One region of the Paenibacillus sp. PsM32 genome, then DNA from elsewhere that is predicted to be linked to it. Evidence: riboswitches for the same ligand, from Rfam matches in the RefSeq annotation. Region 1 holds a riboswitch; each other region holds the start of a gene.
What was found. Region 1 has a riboswitch for S-adenosylmethionine ahead of QCD85_RS17490 (methionine ABC transporter ATP-binding protein). Riboswitches for the same ligand answer to the same signal wherever they lie in the genome.
Positions count from the first base shown of each region.

Region 1 (4,700 bases):
AATACAGGCAAGCAAACAATCGATTACGAAATTAACTTTCCTGATGATACCAGAAATCTTATGAAATCTAGCTTAGCACCTGGTCAGCAACAACAATGGAATTTACCTTTATATGATGTATATAGACAAGCTTCGTGGGGGCTGTGGAATATCTTTGCGGTAACTACCGATGGATCTACAGGAAAATTAAAAGTACAGGCAAGTGTTGTAAATGATTAAGGTAAAACGATCAATCCATCGATCAGCGAAATACTAGATAAAAAAATAAGGTTATAGCCCGTTATCATTTGTATTTGATCACAAATCATAACTTTAGCTATAACCTTATTTTTATTTGTACATTTTAATTAAAATGCTGGGATTACAGCACCATTGTACGTATCTTCAATGAATTTTTTAACATCATCAGAAGTTAAAGCTTTTTTCAATTTTTCGATAGCTGCATCATTTTGGTTGTCTTCACGAGTAACTAAATAGTTAGCATAGGGTGCGCTACTTGTTTCAGTCAACAATGCAGATTTAGGATCGATTTTAGCTTCTAATACATAGTTCATGTTGATCATACCCATATCGACTTGACCTAATTGTCTAGTGATAAAAGCCGCATCCATCGGTGTAAATTTAAAGTTTTTAGGATTAGCTGTAATATCTTTTACAGAAGAAGTGATGTTTGTTTTGTCTTTCAATTCAATCAATCCATTGTTAGCCAACAAGATCAAAGCGCGTGCTCCATTAGATACTTCGTTAGGGATTGCGATATTTGCACCGTCTGGCAATTCATCGATTGATTTATATTTTGTAGAATATGCACCGAAAGGCTCGATGTGTACTGGTTGTACAGCTTTTAAAGTCATACCACGAGATTTGTTTTGCTCTTCAAGGTAAGGCAATGTTTGGAAGTAGTTTGCATCTAACTGTTTGCCATTCAATTGAACGTTAGGTTGAATATAATCTGTAAATTCGACAACTTGTAAATTTACGCCTTCTTTAGCAAGTGCAGGTTGAATATGTTTTAAGATTTCAGCGTGAGGTACAGCTGTTGCGCCTACTTTCAATGTTACGGTTTCTGCTCCGCCTTCTGTTGTTCCTGTTGCTGCTGTGTTGTCTGCTGCTTTGTTACCGCAAGCAGATACGATAGCAACCAACATAATACTTAGCAAAATCAAAGTCCATTTTTTCATCTTTTCTACCCCTTTATTGGTTTTGGATTGGTATACGTATATGATACAAATGCTGAATATTTGTGATTATCTATCATCGTATAAATATTCAGCAGAATAACTACTCTATGCTCAATCTCTTTTGTATTACTGTTTATCTTCTCGAAAAATGAACCACTAGACGATCACCAAGCATTTGTAGAATTTGAACAATAATAACCATGATGACTACAGCCACTAGCATGATCGCTGTATCATAGCGATAATAACCATAGTTGATTGCAAGTGTTCCAAGTCCTCCTGCACCAATCATCCCTGCCATCGCTGTATTAGAGACTAAAGCAACCACAGTAACCGTTAAGCCTGCTAATAGCCCTGGCATTGCTTCACGTACAAGTACGCGCGTTATAATCTGCCACAAGGAAGCTCCCATCGCATTCGCTGCTTCAATCACACCACGATCGACTTCACGAAGTGCAGTTTCGACCAATCTAGCAAAAAACGGTGCGGCAGCAATAACTAATGGTGGGATCGTTCCAAGTACACCAATCGTTGTTCCTACTAGAATTTGCGTTAATGGTAAGATCGCTACAATCAGTATAATAAATGGAACCGAACGCAAAATATTAACGATAAACGCAATCACTGCATAGAAATAACGCACCCATGCTACAGTAGAACGCCCTGTAATAAATAACAAAATGCCTAATGGCAATCCTAGAATTAATGTAAATAATCCAGAAGCGCCTACCATTTTGAGTGTATCTAAGGTCGCTGTACCGAATTCATTCCAATCAATTTGTGAGAAATCCAATTCACCCATCAGTTGATCACCTCCACATCGAGACCTTCAGCGGTCAATCCATCGAGTGTGCGCTTAATGTCTCCTTCTGTTCCTTCAAAGCGAACAATCAACTGTCCATACGGTACATTTTTTAACGTTGAAATCGTTCCTTGCAAAATAGCAAAATCGACTCCAGTTTGACGTACCGTTTGCGAAAGGATCGATTCATACGTTTTATCTCCTAAGAAAGACACTTTGACAGTCAATGAATTAGGAACATTTGGTGCTGTCCATGAAGTAATTAGTAATTCAGCATTATTAGACTCATTTAAAATAAAATCACGTGTCACTTCATGCTGTGGCTTCAAAAAAACATTTGTTACAGGGCCTTGTTCTACAATACCGCCCCGATGAATAACAGCTACTTTATCACAAATGCTCTGAATGACATGCATTTCATGAGTGATTAAGATGATTGTTAAGTTAAAGCGCTCATTGATATCGACCAGCAATTTTAAAATCGAATTTGTAGTCTGAGGATCAAGCGCAGATGTCGCTTCATCACAAAGCAATACATCAGGATCACTAGCTAACGAGCGAGCAATGCCGACACGCTGTTTTTGTCCACCTGATAATTGAGCAGGATATTTATTGGCATGTTGTTCCAGTCCAACTAGAGCAAGCAATTCTTTCACTTTTTCTTTAATGTTGCGTTCCGGTGTTTTGACTAAGCGCAAAGGAAAAGCGATATTCTCATACACTGTCGCTGAAGATAATAGATTGAAATGTTGAAAAATCATACCTATTTTGCGTCGTCTTGCTTGTAAGCGCGCTTTGTTCAGCTTGGTCATTTCCACACCATCGATCCATACTTCACCAGAGGTTGGACGTTCTAGTAAATTAATACATCGAATCAATGTACTTTTACCTGCACCGGAGTGACCGATAACGCCGAAAATCTCGCCTTTTTCTATTTTCAAATCTATACCGCTTAACGCAGGGCTTAGATTTTTCCCTTTACCATACGTTTTAGTAATACTTTTTAATTCAATCACAGATGGGTGCTCCTTCCTTGTACTTCTTCATTCCTGCATTCATATTACATTAATCATATATAAACCATCGAATAAGTCGGATATATTCTCGCTATCATATATGTCGGTATTCACTTCTCTCTTCTTTATACAAAAAAAGAACCCTTTCGCAGAAAAGGGTTCTCTATTATTAGAGATACTTCCTTCTCATCTGCCAAAATCGCTATGTACCAATTGCACACGCCATTTTGAAGGAATTAGCACCATGACATTTTGGAAAACTACATAATAGCTATTCCAAAATCGGTTGCCGGGTTTCATCGGGCCAGTCCCTCCACCACTCTCGATAAGAAAATATGAAAAATTCGAATGAAAATGAAAATCTTTTCTCAGTATAGTGAACTTCACACTCTTTGTCAAAGCAAAAATGAATATTTCCTAAGGAAATTAGAAATTTTTCATCATTTGTTCATCTGATGTAATCTATTGGATGTGTATTCACTTTTTGTTGCTATCTAAATAGATCATACGGTTATACATTTTGCCCTAATTTGCCACGTGTACCACGACTTAATTGCCATACACGCACACTCATATAACATAACACACCGAACAAAATCTGAATCAACAACGTATGCAACATACTGGAGAAGAAATACCACTCAGGTATTTTCATTGTTACAATATTCAACATACCACTTAGAATCTGCATGATGATAAATACGATCGCAGTCACTCCAAGCTTACGAATACCTGGATTATACGGATGACGACGGTAGGCATAATGCGCTAGCACTGCAATAACGATTAACAGGCTATAAGCGGCTACGCGATGGAAAAATGCTACCGCTACCCCGCCGGATAATTCAGGTAAGATAGAACCATTACATAGTAATACGCCAGAACACCCACCTCTAGAATCGGTATGTGTGACAAAGGCTCCTGTATACACCACCATGTATGTGTAGATAGTTGCGAACCATGTTAGATTACGCATCCCTTTACTCACTGGTGGTTCATCTGGAATCGGTAAATCACCTTTTTGCTGATCCATCCGCCTTGCACCAAGCGCCATCATCGACGAACTAGCAAAAGCAATCATTGCAAATCCGAAATGTAATGCCATGATTGGAGCAGATTGTGAAAACTTAACAGCTAATGCACCCATTATTGCTTGTACTACGACAAATAATAGAGTAAAAGATGCGTATACTTTAAGTTCACGGTGTCTGTTGAAAAAAATGAAACCAATAAAAGAGAATAAAGCTGTTAAACCTGCTAAAGCACTAATTGCCCGATGTGAATACTCAATTAATGAAGAAATCGTATACGCAGGTACAAATTGGCCATGACATAACGGCCATTCATTTCCGCAACCAAGTCCTGAACCTGATTTGGTTACTACAAGTCCTCCCATTGTTGCTAAAAACATAACAACACAGGTGACAAAGCTCAACCATTTTAGATGTGTAGTTGTTATTCTGAACTTTCTTGCCATTTAGAGAATCACCCGCTATTTTATATGATAGTTACACAATGTTTATGTTCTACTTTAGTATACCTGATTGCAAAATAGACGGAACCACTGGATTGTGACAAAAAATGATCAATCCTTGTATTATGGCAGAACCGTGTCGACAAACAAATGATATTTTACACAGTAAAAAACCACCCTTTATAAAAAAGGTGGTTAGTAAGCATTTATTTATAGATTCTTTTTAT
Region 1 covers NZ_JARUWY010000009.1:206,610-211,309, forward strand. Annotated here, with positions in the region: gene QCD85_RS17475 (hypothetical protein) at 1-219, shown strand, start outside; gene QCD85_RS17480 (MetQ/NlpA family ABC transporter substrate-binding protein) at 348-1,181, opposite strand; gene QCD85_RS17485 (methionine ABC transporter permease) at 1,315-1,983, opposite strand; gene QCD85_RS17490 (methionine ABC transporter ATP-binding protein) at 1,983-2,999, opposite strand; SAM riboswitch class I at 3,183-3,331, opposite strand; gene QCD85_RS17495 (COX15/CtaA family protein) at 3,511-4,476, opposite strand; gene QCD85_RS17500 (thioredoxin family protein) at 4,697-4,700, opposite strand, start outside.

Region 2 (4,700 bases), on a different contig from region 1:
GGGCAATACATGTTCACCTACAGTAGCAAGCAGTTCACAAGACCCTCGTTCATTCCAGACGGTTACCCAGTCGCCATCTTCAATACCAGCATTTTGTGCATCTATTGTATTCATAAATAGCTTCGGTGACTTTTCAAGACCGATATGTTTGGCATTGTTCGAAAAGGTTGAATTTAAAAAGTTATGATTAGGCCCCGGTACAAAAATATAAGGATGAGTGCCCTGCTCATGAAGTGGTGTATAGGTTGGTAGTGGGGGTAATCCATCACGCTCCATATCGGCTGAATATAGTTCGATTTTGCCACTTGGTGTAGGCAGACGATCCGGGAAAATATATTGTCGATCTGCTTTGACATATTGATGTTGGACTAATGAATCATACGTAATATTTTTCAGTGCCGGATTAGCAGGATGATCCAGTGCTTGCCGAATTAACTGCTCATCACTATCTTGTAATGCTTGATCTTCATAGCCCATGGCCTTAGCAAGCAAACGAAATACTTCGGTATTGGATTTGCTTTCACCATATGGAGCAACAACTGGTTGTTGAATCTGCATATAATGATGCCAGTACGAAGCATAGAAATCGGTATTTTCAAAAGCAGATGTTGCTGGCAAAACGATATCTGCATATTTAGCTGTTTCAGTTAAAAAGATATCGTGCACAACAGTAAACAAATCGTCTCGTGCTAATCCTTGTCTGACAAGCGTAGCTTCTGGAGTCACAACTGCTGGATTAGAATTGTACACATATAGCGATTGCACAGGTTCAGACTCCTCTAATAATACCCGTCCCAATTGATTCATATTAAAAGAACGAGTGTTGCGATTAGCCAATAAGTCTGGACGTTGTAGTGCATTTTCATTAAATGTTAGTTGGAACGTATTAGATTTAATAGCACCACCACCGCGTACTAACCATTGTCCTGTGATAGCAGGTAGGCAGGCAATCGTACGTACATTCATACCGCCATTATCATGATGTTGTAGACCATTTCCGATACGAATCAGAGCAGGGCTAGCATCGCCATACATACGAGCTAATTGATATAAATCATCGACAGGTACGCCTGTAATTGTGGATACAGTAGCAGGGTCATATTGCTTTACATGCTCACGCAATTGTTCGTGTCCTACTGTATATTGCTTCATAAAATCCTCATTCACTTTGTCTTCAGCAAATAAAATATGCATCATACCTAGAGCGAGTGCGCTATCTGTTCCTGGCAAAATTGGAATAAACCAATCCGCAGATCGTCCAGTTTGATTTTTGTGCACATCGATCACAATAACTTTAGCGCCTTTTTTGCGAGCTTGCTGCGCTAAAGTCACTTGATGCATATTAGTGCTAACTGCATTAATACCCCAGAAAATAAATAACTGTGTATCTACCGTATCTTCAGGATCGGTACCAATACTGCCACCCATTGTGTATTTATAACCTGCTGAACCAGCGGCTGTACAAATGGTGCGCTCTAAAAGACTTGCCCCCATCCGATGGAAAAAGCGGCGATCCATCCCTTCAGCAGATAGATTGCCCATATTGCCATAGAAGCTATACGGGAGAATACTTTCAGGGCCAGAAGTGGATATTAATGTTTTCCACTTGGAAGTAATTGTAGTAATTGCTTCTTCCCATGAAATAGGTTCAAAAAGACCTTCGCCTTTTGCTCCAATCCGCTTGAGTGGAGTAGTTAGACGCTTAGTATCATAGATGCGTTCTGTCATATTACGAACTTTGTTACAGATGTTCCCTTTGGTAACAGGATGATTAGGATCTCCAGCGATTTTGATAATTTTACCCTTTTCTTTATGAACAAGCAGTCCGCACTGATCAGGACAATCCAGTGAGCAGACTGAAGGAAATATTCCATCTTGTTGATCAACATAACTAGACATACATCATGCTCCTTTCGTAATACCCATACCTTAATAATGGCAGAAATAGACTTTGAATACGTTATAAACTATCATAAATCAAATTTTAGATTTAATGTTGACTTTTTTACTGGGTTTAATTAGAATAAAGAAAATTATTTCGAATTCGACAAATTTAGATGTTTTATACCTTATCGTGTCTGATATCGATTTGCAAGTTTTTTTCGACAACTACATACATTAGATTTTCTATCCAGAGAGGTGGAGGGACTGGCCCTACGAAACCTCGGCAAAAACGTGCCAATTCCAGCAAGCTTGAATCGCTTGGGAGATAGGAAAGCAGGATGAATTATTGCATTATTTTATTCGTATGATTTGAATATTATAATGAATAGATAGCGAACCTCTTTCCTTGATGTGGGAAAGAGGTTTTTTGTATATTGTCGTTGACTCAGTTGATTATATTGTCAAATGATGACGTTATTAGTAGCAAACCAAGAACTCTCTATATCAATTTACTTTCTTACTTTAAAGCTTCACTTAAATAACACTGCACCTAAGTGTACCAAAGGAGATTGAATAATGAAAATATTAATTACCGCCCCTTATCATGAGCAAGGTCGTCAACAACTAGCAGATACGTTTGGAGAAGTCATTTACCGTTGCTGGAAAGATCATGGGCAAGCTTATCAAGAAGATGAATTAATCTCTTTATTACAATCAACCGGAGCAGATGCCATTATTGCAGAATTAGATCAAATTACTGAAAAAGTGATTAAAGCTGTACCTCATTTGCAATTTATCGGTGTCTGTCGAGGAACTCCTTCTAATGTAGATGTACCTGTGGCTACAGATCGTCGTATTCCTGTTTTCTATACGCCAGCACGTAATGCACAAGCTGTAGCTGAAATGGTAGTCGGCAGTCTAATTACCTTTTTACGAAGTATTATTTCATCCAGCCAATGGTTAGAAGCAGGAGAATGGCAAAGTGGTAGCTTAACTGCTTATCTCAAGTTTAAAGGTAATGAACTGGCTGGCAAAACAGTCGGTATGGTTGGTTTTGGAGCTGTAGCCCAGCGTACAGCAGGCATACTACGGAGCTTCCCTTGTGATATTCGTTATTACGATCCCTATGTAACCAGCCCTGACCCGCGTGATCAAAAAGTATCGTTAGCCGAGTTATTTGCTACAAGCGATATTGTATCGATTCATTTACCTGTAACCGAAGATACCAAAGGATTAATCGGCACAGAATTATTGCAATCAATGAAAAAAGACGCCATTTTTGTGAATACTGCCCGTTCTGTAGTGGTAGATCATCATGCACTGGTTGAACAATTACAACAAAATCAAATCCGTGGAGCGATTATCGATGTGTTTGATCAAGAACCACCACTTCCTAAAGATTATGAACTGATTTCATTGCCAAATGTTTTAGCAATTCCACATTTAGCAGGTGCCACTTATGAAGTTGAAGATCATCATGTAGAAATTATGAATAGAGCACTCATAGAGTGGTTTGAGCATCATAACACCGCAGTGAAAGTGCTCTATAATAAAGCGATTTTGGAGGATATTAACGATGACACAACAAGCCTATCTAGTCTTTGATATCGGTACCGGTAATGCTCGTGTAGCTGTTGTCGATATCAACGGTAACGTATTGTCGATTGAGCGAGCTGATATTTTGTATCACAATGACAATCAATATCCAGATGCACGTCATTTTATACCGGAAGTATTGTGGGAACAGATTGCAGGGCTTGCTAAAGTAGCACTATCTAACGTTCCTGATATTCAGATTATTGCTGTCACTTCAACGAGCCAGCGTCAAGGTATTGTACTGATTGATGAAGCAGGTGAATCTTATTTAGGATTACCGAATATTGATAATCGGGGACGAGAGTGGGAAGAACACTATAGTGACCAAGCTTCTATTTATCCGATTACAGGCAGAACACCGTCTGCTTTATTTTCAGCAATGAAATTAGTCGGATTACGGGAGCGTCATCCTCAGCAGTATCAACGATTGAATCGTTTTACCAGTATTAGCGATTGGGTAACGTATGCGCTTAGTGGTGTGTTGAGTTACGAGCCGTCTCAAGCATGTGAGACTCTTCTCTATAATGTAGAGCATAGTGATTGGTCTACAGAAATGTGTCACACCTTTGGCATTGCACCAACAGTGTTACCTTCATTAATACCTTCAGGTAGCGTGCTCGGGACATTAACACCGGGTACAGCAGCAGAATTGAACTTGCCTGTAGATACACCTGTTATCGTAGGTGGCGGGGATACGCAATTGGCTATCCATAGTACAGGTGCAGGAGCAGAAGATATTGTTATTGTATCCGGTACAACTACACCTATCGCTAAGATTACAGATACATTTACAACAGATAAATCAGCACAAGCATGGATTAATGCGTATACAACACCACATCAATTTTTGATCGAAACGAATCCAGGTATCACCGGTCTGAACTATCAGAAATTGCAATCTATTTTCTATCCCAATGAAGGATACGCCATGATGGAGCAAGAGATGAATGAACTGGAAGAAAGTCAATGTGTAGCAGCATTAGGTTCTTATTTATCTTCTGCCAAAAATGCGCGTGTACGTGGCGGATTTCTATTCGATGCTCCGCTGTCAGATCAATTAAGCCGGGCTCATTTTGTCAGATCAGCATTACACGAGATTGCTTTTTCTATCAAAGTGAATTTCGATCAATTGGCACAGGTGGTCTTGCTGGATCGTCCGTATATTTGGGCATGTGGAGGAGGACTACAGAGCCGTACACTTATTCAAAGTATTGCTGATC
Region 2 covers NZ_JARUWY010000005.1:300,320-305,019, forward strand. Annotated here, with positions in the region: gene QCD85_RS12880 (molybdopterin oxidoreductase family protein) at 1-1,899, opposite strand, end outside; SAM riboswitch class I at 2,125-2,216, shown strand; gene QCD85_RS12885 (2-hydroxyacid dehydrogenase) at 2,461-3,489, shown strand; gene QCD85_RS12890 (FGGY-family carbohydrate kinase) at 3,461-4,700, shown strand, end outside.
Region 2: linked by a shared signal. The riboswitch ahead of QCD85_RS12885 (2-hydroxyacid dehydrogenase) and the one ahead of QCD85_RS17490 (methionine ABC transporter ATP-binding protein) in region 1 are both predicted to bind S-adenosylmethionine.

Region 3 (4,700 bases), on a different contig from region 1:
TTTCTGGGATACAGAGACATATATGTTGCCATTCTTCCTATATACCAAGCCCGAGTTAGCCTTGCGTCTGTTAGAATACCGTTATTACACACTGCCCAAAGCAAGAGAGCGTGCAGTTGAAATGGCAGCAGAAGGTGCTCTATTCCCGTGGCGTACGATCAACGGAGAAGAAGCTTCTGCTTATTATCCAGGAGGAACGGCTCAATTTCATATCAATGCCGATGTAGCTCATGCGATTATTCAATACGTAGAAGCGACAGGCGATCAAGACTTTTTGCAGAGCAAAGGTCTGGAGATGTTGATCGAGATTTCAAGATTTTTCTTATCTGTAGGGAATTGGATTACAGGTAAAGGATTCTGTATTAATGGAGTGACTGGCCCTGATGAATATACAGCGATTGTAAATAACAATACGTATACAAATATTATGGTCAAAGATGCATTAGAATTTACTGTACATGAATTAACACAGTGGGAAGAATTAACTCCAGATTCTTATCTAGCGATGCACAGTGTTATGGGACTAACCGAAGAAGAGATTGCAGATTGGGCACGTGCTGCGGATGAAATCTATATTCATCGCCAAAATGGATTAATCGGTCAGGATGATTCTTTCCTGGATAAAGGCGTATGGGATTTTGACAATACACCGGCTGAAAATTATCCATTACTGTTGCACTACCATCCATTGGTCATTTATCGTCAGCAAGTGATCAAGCAAGCGGATCTGATTCTGGCATTTTATTTGCTAGGTGAGAAATTTACCAAGCTAGAAAAAGTCAAAAACTATGCCTATTATGAGCCATTAACAACACATGATTCTTCGTTGTCAGCAGCGATTCATGCGATTATTGCAGCAGAGCTTGGTAATATGGATCATGCGTATAACTTCTTTATCGAATCGGCACGTATGGATCTGGATGATATTCATGGTAATGTCAAAGACGGTATCCATGCTGCATCAATGGCAGGTAGCTGGTTAACGATTATTGGTGGATTTGCAGGTATGCGTCAATATGACGGTCGATTACACTTTGAACCGAAATTACCGCCAAGCTGGACAGAGTACTCGTTCCGGGTACAATTTCAAGATCGCCTTGTCAATGTAAATGTAGAAGGCAACAAAACAACATACAGTCTTGTTCGCGGAGAACCGTTAACGATAGAACATTATGGACAAGAATATGTAGTTGCAATGACACAGCCACTTGAAGCAAACAATCGTGATCTGTGTGCAATAGTATTCGGCTTGGAAGGTGTAGTTATTCCGGTTATTGATGAAGAATCAGAAACGATTGAATCCGCAGAATTGTTGCCAGGTGTAGAAGATTTACTACAACATTTTGCCGATCATAATATCGCTGTTGTTTTGGCATCTCACCGTAGTGATGCAGAAGAAGTGGTAGAAAAATTAGGAGTACGACAATATTTCAATCGTATTATTACATCGGATGATGTAGAGTTCAGTAAGCCTGATCCTGAAATATTTATCAAAGCAGCTAATGCAGTCAATATTCATCCTTATCACACGATGGTTATTGAAGATTCTACCGAATCGATCCAATCTGCCCGTCAAATCGGAATGAAAACGATCGCTGTAAGTTCACTAACCCGAATCGATAGTGCACACTTTACAGTACCCGGCTTAGATGGACTAAACCTAGAAACCATGATCCGCTGGATGCAACTTCCTTGATTAAGCGCTTAGCAGTATAAGCGCGACCTATAGCGCTTGGCACCAAAAGCGCGACCCATAAAATAAGAAAGTGATTTTTGCTTGGCAAAATATTTTACCATCAGCGCTTGGCAGTATAAGCGCGAACAAGTGAAATCAAAAAAAGCTGTCCTTGTTCATCAATTGACGATGAATAAGGGCAGCTTTAATCTTTTCAGATCCAATCTTTTTTGCGGAAAGTGAAAAACATAGTCAAACCTAACGTAATCATAATCCCGATCACCAGTGGATAACCGAAACGCCAATGCAATTCAGGCATATCTTCAAAGTTCATTCCATAAATACCTGTAATTACAGTCAACGGCATAAATATCGTTGTGATCGCTGTAAATACACGCATGATTTCATTCGCACGATTAGAGATACTGGACTGATAAGCTTCTCGTAAGTTACCCATCAGATCGCGGAACGTATCAAACATCTCAGATACTTTAACCGCATTCTCATACACGTCACTGAAATATTTTTGCAATTGATCATCGATCAAACGGAGGTCTTTTTTATTCAATGTATTGATGACTTCACGCTGAGGTCCCAATACACGTTTGAGCCATAAAATTTCGCCACGCAAACCGATAATTTCGTTCAAATGCGATTTTTTGGTATGCATCAATATATTTTCTTCCAGTAGTTCGATCTGATCTTCGATCCGGTCACCGACAGCGAAGTAATTATCAACGACAAGGTCAATTAACAAATACATAAATTTATCAGCGCGACTCACTTCTTCTTCCCATAAAATCGGTTTGAGGACACGCAATTCATTAATTTTCTGCTTGGTCACTGTAATAATATAATGCCGTCCTAGAAAAATATTCAAGGCGCGCAAAAAAATCTCTTCGTTATCAAAACGAATACTGTTGACTACAATAAAGTAATGACTTTCATAAATTTCGATCTTAGGACGCTGTTCTTCTTCACTCAAGCAATCTTCTACAGCCAGATCATGAAGCATAAAAAGTGGTTGTAGTTCAATCAAATCTTCCAAATCTGCGTCGATCCAATAAAATCCTTCTTCAGGTGCTACCAGTGTGTCGGTAATATTTTCTACTGGAGTAAATGCTCCAGCATTGACGTGCCGAACTTTCATTGTGTTCTACTCCTTTATTATGAAATGAGCAGGGAAAGAAGCGGCAACCGCACACTTGTTTACAAAGCTTCGCTATAATTTATGAAAAACGGAGAAGATTTTTCAATAATGGCGCGTTACTCCAGTGCCCTATGGTTGTCGTTTGTTTCCTGCAATTTGTCCATCCGTCCTGCTGCCAACTGGGCCTCGGGTCGCCTTCCATTTTGAAATTCACCTCTTTGTGATTTAGATATTTATGAAAACCATGAAAAAACGTCAAATACTTGTTAAGTATACCGTGGTCGTGGAAGCCTTTCAAGCTTAAATAAGAAACCTCTTTTGAAATCAACCAATATAGTTACCAACAACTTATTTATCGGTTCAATCTAATACATTTTTCACAGCACTTGACGGCAGACCGTAGAATAGTATAAATTATGGTATAAGAAAAGTATCAAAACATGTTATTTTAAATTGAATAAGCAAATCTTATCAAGAGCAGGTGGAGGGACTAGCCCGATGAAACCCGGCAACCGGCGGTATAACCGCACGGTGCTAATTCTTGCAGAGATATAAGTTGATGGATCATTCTAGACTTAATATCTGCTGACAGATGAGAGAGGCGTCTATTATATACGCGAACATATCGCAAATGACCTTTCTCAAGTATCAGGAGAAAGGTCATTTTTGTATATACTTATAATGAACCTTTCTCCTGAAATGATAAGAAATACACACATCCAAGGAGTGAACGAACATGCCAATTAAGATTCCGGATAGCTTACCTGCCAAAGAAGTATTAACTGGAGAAAATATTTTCGTAATGGATGATAGCCAAGCATTTCAACAGGATATTCGTCCATTGCGAATTGCTATATTGAACTTGATGCCTACTAAAGAAACAACCGAAACGCAGTTACTACGCTTACTGGGAAATAGCCCGCTTCAAATTGATATTTATTTGCTACATGCACAATCCCATACTTCCAAAAATACATCGACTGAATATTTGAACTTATTTTATAAAACATTTGAAGAAGTCAAACATCTACGCTTTGATGGTCTGGTTGTGACAGGCGCTCCTGTAGAAACAATGGACTTTGAAGATGTGAACTATTGGGAAGAGATTCAAGGGATTTTTGATTGGAGTAAAAAGAATGTTACTTCAACCATGCATATCTGTTGGGCTTCACAAGCAGGTCTGTACCATCATTTCGGTGTTCCCAAAGTCGATTTGCCTGAAAAGTGTTTTGGTGTATTCCCACATACATTAAATAAAGAAAATGTAAAATTGTTACGAGGATTTGATGAGTTGTACTTTGCGCCTCATTCCCGTCATACCGAAGTGCGTCATGAAGATATTGCTAAGATTCCTGAACTGGAGATTTTATCAGAATCGGAAGAAGCAGGAGTATATCTAGCCGCTACCAAAGATGGCAGTCAGATTTTTGTAACAGGGCATTCTGAATATGATCCATTGTCATTAAAATGGGAATATGAACGTGATATCGCTAAAGGAATGGATGTCGCACCGCCGAAAAATTATTTTCCTAATAATGATCCATCGCGCACACCGCCTTCTACATGGCGTGCTCATGCCAACTTATTATTTTCCAACTGGTTAAACTATTATGTATACCAAGAAACACCATATGATTTGGAAAGTGCCAAAGCTGAAGCAGGTAATTACTGTATCTAATTTGAGATCAACCCAATCGATTGTTATTTCAGAGGAGGAATTATAGTATGACGGATCATCATTCAAGCGAACGAACTCTTAACATTGAAAGCAAATTGGCACAGATCGGTTCGATTAATGAACCGGTAACAGGGGCGGTTAATTTTCCGATTTATCAATCAACTGCCTTCCGTCATCCCGCTCTTGGTAAAAGTACA
Region 3 covers NZ_JARUWY010000001.1:531,102-535,801, reverse strand. Annotated here, with positions in the region: gene QCD85_RS02495 (HAD-IA family hydrolase) at 1-1,696, shown strand, start outside; gene corA (magnesium/cobalt transporter CorA) at 1,890-2,825, opposite strand; SAM riboswitch class I at 3,291-3,424, shown strand; gene metA (homoserine O-acetyltransferase MetA) at 3,562-4,503, shown strand; gene QCD85_RS02480 (aminotransferase class I/II-fold pyridoxal phosphate-dependent enzyme) at 4,551-4,700, shown strand, end outside.
Region 3: linked by a shared signal. The riboswitch ahead of metA (homoserine O-acetyltransferase MetA) and the one ahead of QCD85_RS17490 (methionine ABC transporter ATP-binding protein) in region 1 are both predicted to bind S-adenosylmethionine.